Regions from separate parts of the Streptomyces sp. NPDC001927 genome, predicted to be linked through region 2. Evidence: riboswitches for the same ligand, from Rfam matches in the RefSeq annotation. Region 2 holds a riboswitch; each other region holds the start of a gene.

Region 1 (4,963 bases), on a different contig from region 2:
GGCGAGCCGATGGCGATCGAGACCACCCATCTTTCGGCCAAGCGCTTCCCCGCGCTGCGCCGTTCGCTGGTGAAGTACACCTCGCTCTACACCGCGCTCGCCGAGGTGTACGACGTCCACCTCGCCGAGGCCGAGGAGACCATCGAGACCTCGCTCGCCACCCCGCGCGAGGCAGGCCTGCTCGGTACGGACGTGGGCCTGCCGATGCTGATGCTCTCCCGCCACTCGCTGGACGCCCAGGGCGAGCCGGTCGAATGGGTGCGTTCGGTGTACCGCGGCGACCGATACAAGTTCGTTGCCAGGCTCAAGCGCCCCAACGGCTGACAAAAGGCCGCACACCCACCGTCCGCTATCCGGACAGGGGTTCCATACCGCGAAACCGTCCCCTAGATTTCCTGCGCATTACAACAGGTGATCAGCGAGGGGACGGTCCGCCGTATGTCGCAAGAGACGTCGGAAGAGACACAGGGGAAACCACCAACCGTCACGCCCCAAAGGGTCGTCGTGGCGCTCTGCCTGTTCGCCCCCTTCGTGGCGATGCTCTGGGTGAGTTCGTACGCGAAGGTCGAGCCGACGTTCATCGGCATCCCGTTCTTCTACTGGTACCAGATGGCGTGGGTCGTCATCTCGACCGCGCTGACGATGGTCGCGTACACGCTCTGGCAGCGTGACCAGCGCGCCCGGAAGGCAGGTGCGTCGCGATGAAGGACGGCGTGAACGGCGTCGCACTCGCCGTGTTCATCTTCTTCTTCCTGGCCGTCACGGTCATGGGCTTCCTGGCCTCGCGCTGGCGCAGAGCCGCCAACGAGAACAGCCTCGACGAATGGGGCCTCGGCGGCCGGTCGTTCGGCACCTGGGTCACCTGGTTCCTGCTCGGCGGCGACCTCTACACCGCGTACACCTTCGTCGCGGTCCCCGCGGCGATCTACGCGGCGGGCGCGGCCGGCTTCTTCGCCGTGCCGTACACGATCCTGGTCTACCCGCTGATCTTCACCTTCCTGCCCCGCCTCTGGTCGGTGTCGCACAAGCACGGGTACGTCACCACCTCGGACTTCGTCCGCGGCCGCTTCGGCTCCAAGGGCCTGTCCCTCGCGGTCGCCCTCACCGGCATCCTCGCGACCATGCCGTACATCGCGCTCCAGCTGGTCGGCATCCAGGCCGTCCTGGACGTGATGGGCGTCGGCGGCGGCGAGAACACGCACTGGTTCATCAAGGACCTGCCGCTGCTCATCGCCTTCGGTGTCCTCGCGGCGTACACGTACTCCTCGGGTCTGCGCGCCCCGGCGCTCATCGCCTTCGTCAAGGACACCCTGATCTACATCGTCATCGCGGTGGCGATCATCTACATCCCGATCAAGCTGGGCGGCTTCGACGAGATCTTCGCCAAGGCCGGCGAGGCGTACGCGACGATCAACCCGGCGACCGACAAGCCGCGCGGCGCGCTCGTGCCCGGCGAGATGGGCCAGTGGGGCTACGCGACGCTCGCGCTCGGCTCGGCGCTCGCGCTCTTCATGTACCCGCACTCGATCACGGCGACGCTCTCCTCGCGCAGCCGTGACGTGATCCGCCGCAACACCACGATCCTGCCGCTGTACTCGCTGATGCTGGGCCTGCTCGCGCTGCTCGGCTTCATGGCGATCGCCGCCGGGGTCAAGGTCTCCAACGGCCAGCTCGCGATCCCGCAGCTCTTCGAGAACATGTTCCCGGACTGGTTCGCGGGTGTGGCCTTCGCCGCCATCGGCATCGGCGCGCTCGTGCCGGCCGCCATCATGTCGATCGCCGCCGCCAACCTTTTCACCCGCAACATCTACAAGGACTTCCTGAAGCCGGACGCCACGCCGGAGCAGGAGACCAAGGTGTCCAAGCTGGTGTCGCTGCTCGTGAAGGTCGGCGCGCTCGCCTTCGTCCTCACCATGGACAAGACGGTCGCGATCAACTTCCAGCTGCTCGGCGGCATCTGGATCCTGCAGACCCTCCCGGCCCTGGTCGGCGGCCTGTTCACCCGCTGGTTCCACCGCTGGGCGCTGCTCGCCGGCTGGGCCGTCGGCATGGTCTACGGCACGGCGGCGGCGTACGGCGTGGCCAGCCCGACCCAGAAGCACTTCGGCGGCTCGTCCGCCGAGATCCCGGGCATCGGCGAGATCGGCTACATCGGCCTCACCGCCTTCGTGATCAACGTCATCGTCACCGTCGTCCTCACCTTCGTCCTGAAGGCCGTGAAGGCGCCGGAGGGCATCGACGAGACCTCGCCGTCGGACTACACGGCGGACGCGGGCGACAAGGGCGTCTCGACCGAGCTGCCGAAGGTCGGCGCGAGCACGCACTGACGCCGTAGCGACAGCACGACCGGAGGGCCCGGGGTTTCCGAGCGGAAATCCCCGGGCCCTTCGCCGTGCCCCTCGGGCAGACTGCGGCCCATGGACATCACGATCAGGGCGGTACGGCCCGAGGAGTACGAGACGCTCGGCGAACTCACCGCGGGGACCTACCTGGGCGACGGTCTGCTGTTCTTCGGCGCGGAGGACCCCTATCTGCCCGTCCTCGCGGACGTCGCAGGCCGGGCCGCCGAGGCCGAGGTGCTCGTCGCCACCGACGGCGCGGGGCGGATCCTCGGGGGTGTCACCTTCGTGCCGGGCGGCACGCGCTGGGCGGACGTGGCGCAGGCGGGCGAGGCCGAGTTCCGGATGCTCGTGGTCGCCCCCGACGCGCGCGGCCGGGGCACCGGCGAGGCCCTCGTCCGGACGTGCGTGGAGCGCGCCCGGGCGCTGCCCGGATGTACCCGGATCGTGCTGTCGACCGACCCCGCGATGGCCGCCGCACACCGGGTGTACGAGCGGATGGGATTCGTCCGGACCCCGGAACGGGACTGGTCGCCGATACCGGACACAATCCCGCTGCTCACCTACGCCCTGGAGCTGTGACGCGACGCGACACAACATGTGGGGGGTGCCGCGAGCGGCGCCCCCCACATGTATGCTCATCCTCGCTGTCGTCGCAGGGGAATCCGGTGCGAATCCGGAACTGTCCCGCAACGGTGTGCTTTTGACGGCTTCGTCCGTCCGGTCAGTCCGAAGACCTGCCGACAGCACGCCCGGTCCTTCCGTTCCGGGTGACACAGACGTCAGGGCCTCGCGGAGTGGGCCGTGGCGCGGCTCGCCCCTGCCTTCGGGGAGCCGCCGCCCGCCTCCCCCGCCGGCCCCGAGCCGAGCGAGGGAGAGCCCCACGTGACCATCGCGCCCGCCGATCCGGCCGCAGCGATCGAGAGCGACGGCAACGAGAGCGACGGACCCGGGACCGTGCTCCTGCGGACCCTGACCGACCTCACCGCCGACCTCACGGACACCGACCCCGGCAAGGTCGCCGCCGCCGCGCTGCGGGGCCGCAACGCCGGCTCGGACGAGGCGGAGCTGCGCGAGCTGGCCACCGAGGCGGCCGCGGGTCTCATCGCCGAGGACCCGGCCTACTCCCGGCTCGCGGCCCGGCTGCTGACCATCACGATCGCGGACGAGGCGGCCTCCCAGGGCTCGGTCAACTTCTCCGCCTCCGTCGCCGTCGGTCACCACGAGGGCCTGATCGCCGACCGCACCGCCGACTTCGTCACGCTGCACGCCGACCGGCTCGACGCGCTCATCGACGGGCAGGCGGACGACCGCTTCGGCTACTTCGGTCTGCGCACCCTCTACTCCCGCTACCTGCTGCGCCACCCGATCACCCGCAAGGTGATCGAGACCCCGCAGCACTTCATGCTGCGTGTCGCCTGCGGCCTCGCCGAGGACGACTCCGCCCGCGCCCTGGACGAGGTCGCCGCGCTCTACGGGCTGATGAGCCGGCTCGACTACCTGCCCTCCTCCCCCACGCTCTTCAACTCCGGCACCCGCCACCCGCAGATGTCGTCCTGCTACCTCCTCGACTCCCCGCTGGACGAGCTGGACTCCATCTACGACCGGTACCACCAGGTCGCGCGCCTCTCGAAGCACGCGGGCGGCATCGGCCTGTCGTACTCCCGCATCCGCGCCCGCGGTTCGCTGATCCGCGGCACCAACGGGCACTCCAACGGCATCGTGCCGTTCCTGAAGACCCTGGACGCCTCCGTGGCGGCCGTGAACCAGGGCGGCCGGCGCAAGGGCGCGGCCGCGGTCTACCTGGAGACCTGGCACGCGGACATCGAGGAGTTCCTGGAGCTGCGCGACAACACCGGTGAGGACGCCCGGCGTACGCACAACCTGAACCTCGCGCACTGGATCCCGGACGAGTTCATGCGCCGGGTCAACGCGGACGCCGAGTGGTCGCTGTTCTCCCCGGCGGACGTGCCCGAGCTGGTCGACCTGTGGGGCGACGAGTTCGACGCCGCGTACCGCGCCGCCGAGGCGAAGGGCCTGGCCCGCAAGACCATGCCGGCCCGTGACCTGTACGGCCGGATGATGCGGACCCTGGCCCAGACCGGCAACGGCTGGATGACGTTCAAGGACGCCTCGAACCGTACGGCCAACCAGACCGCCGAGCCGGGCCACACGGTCCACTCCTCGAACCTCTGCACGGAGATCCTGGAGGTCACGGACGACGGGGAGACGGCCGTGTGCAACCTCGGCTCCGTCAACCTGGGTGCGTTCGTCGTCGGTTCGGACATCGACTGGGAGCGGCTCGACGAGACCGTCCGTACGGCCGTCACCTTCCTCGACCGGGTCGTGGACATCAACTTCTACCCGACCGAGCAGGCCGGCCGCTCCAACGCCCGCTGGCGCCCGGTGGGCCTGGGCGCGATGGGCCTCCAGGACGTCTTCTTCCAGCTGAAGCTGCCGTTCGACTCCCCCGAGGCGCGGGCGCTCTCCACCCGGATCGCCGAGCGGATCATGCTCGCCGCGTACGAGGCCTCCGCCGACCTCGCCGAGCGCAACGGCCCCGTCCCGGCCTGGGACAAGACCCGTGCCGCGCGCGGTGTCCTGCACCCCGACCACTACGACGT
Region 2 (4,963 bases):
TCCTCCCCGCCGACGAACTGCTCCCCGAGGCCCTCGCCGTCGCCGAGACGATCGCCGGCATGTCGCTGCCGGTCGCGATGATGGCCAAGGAAGCGGTCGCCAGGGCCTTCGAGACCACGCTCACCGAGGGCGTGCGCTTCGAACGGCGGCTGTTCCACGCGGTGTTCGCCACCGCCGACCAGAAGGAGGGCATGGCCGCCTTCGTCGACAAGCGACCGCCTGAGTTCCGCCACCGCTGACATCGGACCGACCGGTCGACTGACTGACTGACTGACTGACTGACCGACCGACCGGCGGGACGGGCCGGGGCACCCGCACGTGCCCTGGCCCGCTCGCGCGCGCTCGGTCAGGACGCCGGCAGCTCGCCCCGTACCGTGCGCGCCGCCGCGACCAGGTTCTCCAGCGAGGCGCGGGTCTCCGGCCAGCCCCGGGTCTTCAGACCGCAGTCGGGGTTGACCCAGAGCCGCTCGGCGGGGATGGCCTTGAGTCCCGTACGGAGCAGGTCTGCGGCCTCCTCGGCGCTTGGGACGCGCGGGGAGTGGATGTCGTACACACCGGGACCTGCCTCGCGCGGGTAGCCGTGCGCGGCCAGCTCGCGGGCGACCTGCATGTGCGAACGGGCGGCCTCCAGGCTGATCACGTCCGCGTCCAGGTCGTCGATGGCCTGCACGATGTCACCGAACTCCGCGTAGCACATGTGCGTGTGGATCTGGGTGTCCGGCCGTACCCCGCTGGTGGAGAGCCGGAACGCCTCCGTCGCCCAGTCCAGGTACGCGGCCCGGTCGGCCGCGCGCAACGGCAGGGTCTCCCGCAGGGCCGGCTCGTCCACCTGGACGACCGAAGTGCCCGCCGCCTCCAGGTCGTTCACCTCGTCGCGCAGGGCGAGCGCGACCTGCCGGGCGGTCTCGCCGAGCGGCTGGTCGTCCCGGACGAAGGACCAGGCGAGCATGGTGACCGGTCCCGTCAGCATGCCCTTGACCGGGCGGTGGGTCAGGGACTGCGCGTACGTCGTCCAGCGCACCGTCATCGGCGCGGGGCGCGAGATGTCGCCGGCCAGGATCGGCGGCCGGACGTACCGGGTGCCGTACGACTGGACCCACCCGTGCTGCGTCGCGAGGTACCCGGTCAGCTGCTCGGCGAAGTACTGGACCATGTCGTTGCGTTCGGGCTCCCCGTGCACCAGGACGTCCAGACCGGCCTTCTCCTGGAAGGCGATCACCTCCCGGACCTCGGCCTTGACGCGCTCCTCGTAGCCGGCCGTGTCGATCCGGCCCGCGCGCAGGTCGGCGCGGGCGGTGCGCAGTTCGTCCGTCTGCGGGAAGGAGCCGATGGTGGTCGTCGGCAGCAGCGGAAGACCGAGGTGGGCGTGCTGGGCGGCGGCCCGCTCGGCGTACGGCTGGGAGCGGCGGGTGTCGGCGGCGGAGACCGCGCCGGTACGGGCGCGCACGGCCGGGTCGCGGGTGAGCGGGGACTCCGCCCGCGAGGCCAGGTCGGCCCGGTTGGCGGCCAGTTCGGCGGCGATCGCGGGGGTGCCGTGGGACAGGCCCTTGGCGAGCGTGACCACCTCGGCGGTCTTCTGCCTGGCGAAGGAGAGCCAGCGCAGGATCTGCGGGTCGATGTCCCGCTCGGCGGCCGCGTCGAGGGGGACGTGCAGCAGCGAGCAGGAGGCCGCCACGTCGACCCGGTCGGCGAGCCCGAGCAGGGTGCCGAGGGTCGTCAGGGACTTCGCCAGATCGTTGACCCAGATGTTGCGGCCGTCGACCACGCCGGCGACCAGGCGCTTGCCCGGCAGCCCGCCCACGGCCGCGAGGGCCTCCAGGTTGGCGGCGGCGGAGCCGGTGAAGTCGAGCGCGAGCCCCTCGACGGGGGCCTTGGCGAGCACGGGCAGGGCCTCGCCGAGCCGGTCGAAGTACGAGGCGACCAGCAGCTTCGGCCGGTCCGTACGGCCACCGAGCTCGCGGTAGACACGGGCGGCGGCGTTCAGCTCGGCCGGGGTGCGGTCCTGGACCAGGGCGGGCTCGTCGAGCTGCACCCACTCGGCGCCCGCGGCCCGCAGGTCGGCGAGGACCTCGGCGTACACCGGCAGCAGCCGGTCGAGGAGCGTCAGCGGGTCGAAGTCGGCGGCCACCCCGGGCGCGCGCTTGGCGAGGAGCAGATAGGTCACGGGGCCGACGAGGACCGGACGGGCCGTCAGGCCGAGGGAGAGGGCCTCCGTCAGCTCGGCGACCTGCTTGGCGGAGTCCGCCGTGAAGACCGTGTCGGGTCCCAACTCGGGGACCAGATAGTGGTAGTTGGTGTCGAACCACTTGGTCATCTCCAGCGGCGCGACGTCCTGCGTACCGCGTGCCATGGCGAAGTAGCCGTCGAGGGGATCGGCGGAGACGGCGTCGCGGTGCCGCGCGGGGATCGCGCCGACCATGACGGTGGTGTCCAGGACGTGGTCGTAGAGGGAGAAGTCGCCGGTCGGCACCTCGTGGACGCCCGCTTCGGCGAGCCGGCTCCAGTGGGAGCGGCGCAGTTCGGCGGCGGTGGTCCGGAGGGCGTCGGCGGTGACGCGGCCCTTCCAGTACCCCTCGATCGCCTTCTTCAGTTCCCGGTGCTGCCCCTGACGGGGGTAGCCGTACACGGTGGCCCGTGCTGCCGCGGCTGCGGGCTTGGTGGTCACGGAGATCTCCTTCGCGAGATGAATCCCTGAGATCCCGGCGACGGGACGAGAGCGCGAAGGGGAGACCGACCGGACGGCCGACCTCGCGCCGTACGCGCGTGTCTCCGTCTCGTGTGGTCGCCGACCCGCCCTCGAGGTCACCGGAATGTCCGCGTACGCATGGTCGGTACGCGGGCAGTTGGCAGGTCTTCGGACTCGCGGGCACATCCTCCACGGGGGAGGACACCTACTGGCCGTCGCTTCCCAGACCCGTACGGGTCCAGTGCGTATGACGGCGGTCGTTCCCGCTCACCGCTGCGGGGCAGTCCCGGATTCCCACCGGGTTCCCTCTTACGACGCATCCCGTCCGGCTGACGGGGCGAACCAGCTGCACCGGCCACCCTAAGGGGCTGTTCAGCGCTGTGTCGGGAGATGTCCACCATACGGATGGTGAGGTGAGACACGCCCGCAGGTCCGCCCCCGCAGTCCCGGGGGTCAGCCCCGGCCGGGGTACGGGTGGAACCCCCGGCCCGTCTTGCGGCCGAGCAGCCCCGCCTCCACCATCCGCTGGAGCAGCGGGGGCGGCGCGTAGAGGGGCTCCTTGAACTCCTCGTACAGCGACTCCGCGATCGAGGCGACGGTGTCGAGACCGATGAGGTCGGCCAGCTTCAGCGGGCCCATCGGGTGGGCGCAGCCCAGCTCCATGCCGGCGTCGATGTCGGCGGCGGTGGCGAAGCCGGACTCGGCCATACGGATCGCGGCGAGGAGGTACGGCACGAGCAGCGCGTTGACGACGAACCCGGCCCGGTCCTGCGAGCGGACGACCGTCTTGCCGAGGACGTCCGTCGCGAAGCGCTCCACGCGGGCGACCGTGTCCGGCGCGGTGTGCAGCGAGCTCACGACCTCCACCAGCGGCAGCACCGGCACGGGGTTGAAGAAGTGCAGGCCCACCACCCGGTCGGCGCGGCTCGTCGCCATGCCGAGGCGCATCACGGGCAGCGAGGAGGTGTTGGTCGCCAGTACCGCCGAGGGATCCTCGACGATCTTGTCGAGACGGGTGAACACCTCGGTCTTCGCGTCCGCGTTCTCGACGACGGCCTCGATCACGAGCTGGCGGTCGGCCAACTCCTCGAGATCGCCGGTGAAGACGAGCCGGTCGAGGGCGCCCTGCGCGGCGGCCGGCTCCAGCTTGCCCCGGCGTACGGCACGGTCCAGGGAGGCGGTCACCCGCTCCCGCGCGGCCCGGGCGGTCACGGCGTCCGTCTCGCAGACGATCGTGTGCCGTCCGGCCCGCGCGCAGACCTCCGCGATACCCGCCCCCATCTGGCCGCCGCCGACCACCCCGACGCGGGTGATCTCCTCGGCGCCCGTGATCGCGGCGCTCATGACCGGGGCTCCGCGTGGCGCACGAGGTGGCGGGAGTAGGCGTCCGGGGTGAAGAACAGCGGCAGTTCACCGCTGAGGGCGTTCCGTTCGAAGATCGCCCGCACCTCCTCCAGTGGGGCCCACGGGTACTGGGCGCCGAGCGTGTCGAGCTCCTCGTCGAGCAGCCGTACGACGGTCTCCCGGTCGATCAGCCGGTGCCGCACCCACTGCCAGATCTGGACGCGCGCGATCTCCGCGGTCGCCGCGTCCTCCATCAGCCCGTCCAGGGCGACGGCGCCCTGACCGCGCAGCCAGGCCGCGAAGTAGCCGAGCGCGACCGCGATGTTCGTGCGGAGGCCCTCCTGGGTGGGCGGTCCACTGATCCGGCGTACCGACAGCAGGTCCGCCGGGGTCACCTCCACGTCGTCCCGCGTCCGGTGGATCTGGTCGGGCAGGTCGCCGAGCACGCCGTCGAACACCTCGCGGCAGACCGGGACGAGCCCGGGATGGGCGACCCAGGAGCCGTCGAAGCCGTCCTCCGCCTCCCGCTCCTTGTCGAGCCGCACCTTGGCGAGCGCCGCCTCGTGGGCGGACGGATCCTTGCTCGGCACCTGGGCCGCCATCCCGCCGATCGCGTGCGCGCCGCGCTTGTGGCAGGTGTGCACCAGGAGTTCGGTGTAGGCCCGCATGAACGGGGCGGTCATGGTGACCTTCGCCCGGTCGGGCAGGAGGAAGTCGGTGCGGTGGCCGAAGGTCTTGATCAGGCTGAACAGGTAGTCCCAGCGACCCGCGTTGAGACCCGAGCTGTGCTCGCGCAGCTCGTAGAGGATCTCCTCCATCTCGAACGCGGCCGTGATCGTCTCGATGAGCACGGTGGCGCGGACCGTGCCCCGGGGGATGCCGAGGAGCTCCTGCGCCAGCAGGAAAACGTCGTTCCACAGCCGAGCCTCGTAC
Region 3 (4,963 bases), on a different contig from region 2:
CACCCGGCAGGACCCGTACCGGCACATCCGCGTACCGATCCTCGGACGCCACCTCCAGGACCGCCGTCGCCATGGCGAAGACACCCGGGTCGCCGCCCGAGACGACCGCGACCCGCCGCCCGCGCCGCGCCAGGTCGAGCGCGAACTCGGCCCGCTCGGACTCGACCTTGTTGTCCGAGCCGTGCCGGCGCTGCCCGGGGCGCAGGGCCGGGACCCGGTCGAGGTACGTGGTGTAGCCGACGAGGTCGTCGGCGTTGACGAGGGCGCCGCGCGACTCGGGCGTCAGCCAGGGTGCGCCCGCGGGTCCTGTGCCGACGACGACGACCTCGCCCCGCTCGCGCACCGGCGGGGCCTGGTCGATACGGGAGGGCAGCACGGCCACCGAGAAGTACGGGACCGTCTCCGGGTCCACGTCCGCCAGGATCTCCGTCCGCTCGCCCGCCATGAACGCCCGCTCCACGTACCGCGCGTCCTCGAGCCGGCCCGCCCGCTCCAGGGCGCGCCGCACGGTCGGGAACGTCCGGCCGAGCTTCATCACGACCGCCGAGTCGGTGCCCGCGAGCCGGGCCGTCAGCTCGTCCTCGGGCAGGGTGCCGGGGATGATCGTCAGGACCTCCTCCGCCTCGCACAGCGGCTCCCCGAGCCGGGCGGCGGCCGCGCTGACCGAGGTGACACCGGGGATGACGGTGGTGTCGTAGCGGTCCGCGAGCCGCTTGTGCATGTGCTGGTACGAGCCGTAGAAGAGCGGGTCGCCCTCCGCGAGCACGGCGACCGTGCGACCGGCGTCCAGGTGGGCGGCGAGCCGGGCGGCGGCCTCCGCGTAGAAGTCGTCGAGGGCGCCCCGGTAGCCGCCGGGGTGGTCCGTGGTCTCGACCGTGAGCGGGTACATCAGCCGCTCCTCGATCTGGTCGGCCCGGATGTGCTCGGCCGCTATCGAGCGCGCGATGGACCGGCCGTGCCGGGCCGAGTGGTACGCGATCACGTCGGCGCCCGCGATGGCCTTGACGGCCGCGAGCGTGAGCAGCTCCGGGTCGCCGGGCCCGAGGCCGACCCCGTACAGCTTGCCGGTCGTGGACCCGCTCATGCCTGGATCTCCGCTTCGTGGGCGAGGGCGTTGATCGCGGCGGCGGTCATGGCGCTGCCGCCGCGCCGGCCGCGTACGACGAGGTAGTCGAGGCCGAGAGTCTGGGCCGCCAGGGCCTCCTTGGACTCGGCGGCGCCGATGAACCCGACCGGGATGCCGAGGACGGCGGCGGGCTTCCCCGCGCCCTTGGCGACCATCTCCAGGAGGTGGAAGAGGGCGGTGGGCGCGTTGCCGATGGCGACGACGGAGCCTTCGAGGCGGTCGCGCCAGAGTTCGAGGGCGGCGGCGCTGCGGGTGGTGCCGAGTTCGGCGGCGAGCGCGGGCACGGACGGGTCGGAGAGCGTGCAGACGACCTCGTTGTCGGCGGGCAGCCGCTTGCGGGTGACGCCGCTGGCGACCATCTGGGCGTCGCACAGGATCGGCGCGCCGGCGCGCAGCGCGGCACGGGCGCGGGTGACGACCTGCGGGGAGTGCGCGATGTCGCGGACGAGGTCGGTCATGCCGCAGGCGTGGATCATGCGGACGGCGACCTGGGCGACGTCGGCGGGCAGCCCCCCGAGGTCCGCCTCGGCGCGGATCGTGGCAAAGGACTGGCGGTAGATCTCCGCGCCGTCCTTCTCGTAGTCGAACATCCTGGTGCTCTCGCTCATCTCGTGGTTGCTGAGGGGACGCGGGCCGCCGCGACGGCTTCGGGGAGGTCGGTACGGAGGGTGGGGCGCCCGGCCACGAGGTACGCGCCCTCGCCGGTGGCGACGACGTCGACCCACGCGGGGGCCTGCGGGTGACCACAGCGCCGCTCGCACCCGGAGAAGTGGACGGGGAGCCCTCGGTGGCCGGGAACGTCGCCCGGGACGGCGTCCGCGCGCACGTCGGCGAGGGACTTGGCGCAGCCGGGAAGCCCGGTGCAGGCGCCGACGCCGGCCCAGGGGGAGCGGGGGTCGGTGATGAGCCCGTACGCGTCGAGCTCACCCAGCCGGCGCGCGACGGCGCCTTGGTCGGCGAGGCCGGTGACGACGGCCCCGCGCCAGGGGGTGAGCCGCACCGCGCCCCCGCTCGCGGCGAGCGCCCGCAGCTGGGCGGCGCTCAGCCGCCCGAGGGGCGCGAGGACGTGCAGGGCGTGCGGGCCGAGGGGGCCGGGGGTGGGTGGGGCAGCGGGTGGGGGTTCGGTCGCCGGTACGGGCTCCGCCTCGATCCCGGCCCCCGCGAGGGCGGCCGCCAGCTCCGGTTCGTGGCCCTCCGGCAGCTCCCGCACCCGCCAGGCCCCGTTCCCGGCGGTCCGGGCGGCGTCCAGGAAGGCGCCGGCTGCGGCGAGCGCGGCCCGGGGCGCGTCGGCGGCGGGGACGCGGACGAGCTGGTCGCCGACCCGTACCCGTACCGAACCCTCTCCTGCGATCAACGTCACATCTCCGCCGAGCCCGACCACATCGCCGCGCCCGTCGTCCAGGACGAAGAGGAACCGGCCGGACAGGGCCGCCGTCCAGGGCCGCGCGCACAGCAGCGCGTCCAGCTCGCGGGCCCACAACTGCACGTCACCGTGGCCGAGTCCGTCGAGCCCGGCCGCCGGCGAGGCCACTATGTTCCGGACCCGCTCATGGGTCTGGGAGGGCAGCAGCCCGGCCTCCGAGAGCCGCTCGGCCAGCTCGCCCCCGCACCCCTCACCGAGCCCGCGCAGCTCCACGTTCCCTCGGGAGGTGACACTGACTCGCCCGTCGCCGAGCTCCTCGGCCACCGAGGCCAGTACGAGTGTCTGACGTACCGTCAAAACTCCTGCTGGCAGCCGGAGTCGGGCGAGTCGCCCGTCGTCGGCGGCGTGCAGCCGAAGCGCCCCGGGGCAGGCGTCACCACGGTCCCGTATGGGCGGTTCGCCCGGGTTGGGTGTTGTGGGTGGGGTGGGCGGCATGGCGGCGAGCATACCCACGTCGTCAGCGGCCCAGACCCGGCCCCGAAGAGGCACGATCTACTATGCAGATCGGCATGGGGTCCCAGGACCCCGGGGAGGAAGCCCGGTGAGAATCCGGCGCGGTCCCGCCACTGTGAGCCAGGTCCCGTGAGGGGCCGGGTGAGTCAGGAACTCCCGCCGTCCAAACGACCACCCGGGGCGCGGACAACCCCGAGGAAGGCCTGCGCACGCATGCGAATTCTGTTGCTGTCGCACTCCGACACCGACCTGCTCAGCGCCCGCGCGGCCGGCGGTCCGGTCGCGTACCGGTTCGCCAACCCCTCCCGGCTCTCCCTGGACGACCTTCCCGGTCTCCTCGACGGCGCCGACCTCGTGCTCGTCCGGCTCCTCGGCGGGCTGCGGGCCTGGGAGGACGGCCTCGACGCGCTGCGCGCCGCCGGAAAGCCGCTGGTCGTGCTCTCCGGTGAACAGGCCCCGGACGCCCAGCTCATGGAGGCCTCCACCGTCCCCGTCGGCGTCGCCACCGAGGCCCACGCCTACCTGGCGCACGGCGGACCGGCCAACCTGGAGCAGCTCGCCCGGTTCCTCTCCGACACCGTGCTGCTGACCGGCCACGGCTTCGAGGCCCCGGCCGCCGCGCCGACCTGGGGGCCGCTGGAGCGCACGGCCCGGACGACCGACGGCCCGACCGTCGCCGTGCTGTACTACCGCGCCCACCACATGAGCGGGAACACCGCCTTCGTCGACTCCCTCTGCGAGGCGATCGAGGACGCCGGCGCCCGCGCCCTGCCGCTGTACGTCGCCTCCCTGCGCGCCCCCGAGCCCGAGCTGATCGAGACGCTGAAGCGCGCGGACGCGATCGTCACCACGGTCCTCGCCGCCGGTGGCACCAAGCCCGCCGAGGCGCAGGCCGGCGGCGACGAGGACGCCTGGGACGCGGGCGCGCTCGCCGCCCTCGACGTACCGATCCTGCAGGCGCTCTGCCTGACCGGTTCGCGGGCGGCCTGGGAGGAGAACGACGAGGGTCTCTCGCCGCTGGACGCGGCCAGCCAGGTCGCCGTGCCCGAGTTCGACGGCCGTCTGATCACCGTCCCGTTCTCCTTCAAGGAGATCGACGAGGACGGGCTCCCGGCGTACGTCGCCGACACCGAGCGCGCCGCCCGCGTCGCCGGGATCGCCGTGCGTCACGCCCGGCTGCGGCACATCCCGAACGCCGAGAAGAAGCTCGCGCTCGTTCTCTCCGCGTACCCGACGAAGCACTCCCGGATCGGCAACGCGGTCGGCCTGGACACCCCCGCCTCCGCCGTCGCCCTGCTGCGGCGGCTGATCGCCGAGGGGTACGACTTCGGGGCCGAGGACGAGATCCCGGGCCTGGTCTCCGGCGACGGCGACGAGCTGATCTACGCCCTGATCGAGGCCGGCGGCCACGACCAGGACTGGCTCACCGAGGAGCAGCTCGCCCGCAACCCCGTCCGTATCCCGGCCGCCGACTACAAGCGCTGGTACGCGACCCTGCCGCAGGAGCTGCGCGAGGGCGTCGAGGAGCACTGGGGCCCGGCGCCCGGCGAGATGTTCCTCGACCGGTCCCGCAACCCCGAGGGCGACATCGTCCTCGCCGCGCTGCGGCGCGGGAACCTGCTGATCCTCATCCAGCCGCCGCGCGGCTTCGGCGAGAACCCGATCGCGATCTACCACGACCCCGATCTCCCGCCGTCCCACCACTACTTGGCCGCCTACCGCTGGATCGCGGCGCGCGCCGAGGACGGCGGCTTCGGGGCGGACGCGATGGTCCACCTCGGCAAGCACGGCAACCTGGAGTGGCTGCCGGGCAAGAACGCGGGCCTGTCGGCCGCGTGCGGCCCGGACGCGGCGCTGGGCGACATCCCGCTCGTCTACCCCTTCCTGGTCAACGACCCGGGCGAGGGCACGCAGGCCAAGCGGCGCGTGCACGCCACGCTCGTGGACCACCTGGTGCCGCC

The links. Region 2 has a riboswitch for cobalamin ahead of metE (5-methyltetrahydropteroyltriglutamate--homocysteine S-methyltransferase). Riboswitches for the same ligand answer to the same signal wherever they lie in the genome.
Region 1: linked by a shared signal. The riboswitch ahead of ACWCO8_RS16905 (ribonucleoside-diphosphate reductase subunit alpha) and the one ahead of metE (5-methyltetrahydropteroyltriglutamate--homocysteine S-methyltransferase) in region 2 are both predicted to bind cobalamin.
Region 3: linked by a shared signal. The riboswitch ahead of cobN (cobaltochelatase subunit CobN) and the one ahead of metE (5-methyltetrahydropteroyltriglutamate--homocysteine S-methyltransferase) in region 2 are both predicted to bind cobalamin.

The regions. Positions count from the first base shown of each region.
Region 1 covers NZ_JBSFEN010000005.1:649,463-654,425, reverse strand. The annotation lists gene ACWCO8_RS16925 (GntR family transcriptional regulator) at 1-324, shown strand, start outside; gene ACWCO8_RS16920 (DUF3311 domain-containing protein) at 439-705, shown strand; gene mctP (monocarboxylate uptake permease MctP) at 702-2,327, shown strand; gene ACWCO8_RS16910 (GNAT family N-acetyltransferase) at 2,418-2,921, shown strand; cobalamin riboswitch at 2,974-3,098, shown strand; gene ACWCO8_RS16905 (ribonucleoside-diphosphate reductase subunit alpha) at 3,225-4,963, shown strand, end outside.
Region 2 covers NZ_JBSFEN010000002.1:640,682-645,644, reverse strand. The annotation lists gene ACWCO8_RS07340 (enoyl-CoA hydratase) at 1-239, shown strand, start outside; gene metE (5-methyltetrahydropteroyltriglutamate--homocysteine S-methyltransferase) at 347-2,665, opposite strand; cobalamin riboswitch at 2,829-3,048, opposite strand; gene ACWCO8_RS07330 (3-hydroxybutyryl-CoA dehydrogenase) at 3,140-4,030, opposite strand; gene aceB (malate synthase A) at 4,027-4,963, opposite strand, start outside.
Region 3 covers NZ_JBSFEN010000004.1:289,301-294,263, reverse strand. The annotation lists gene ACWCO8_RS11905 (precorrin-2 C(20)-methyltransferase) at 1-1,084, opposite strand, end outside; gene ACWCO8_RS11900 (precorrin-8X methylmutase) at 1,081-1,716, opposite strand; gene ACWCO8_RS11895 (cobalamin biosynthesis protein CobG) at 1,731-2,996, opposite strand; cobalamin riboswitch at 3,042-3,176, shown strand; gene cobN (cobaltochelatase subunit CobN) at 3,216-4,963, shown strand, end outside.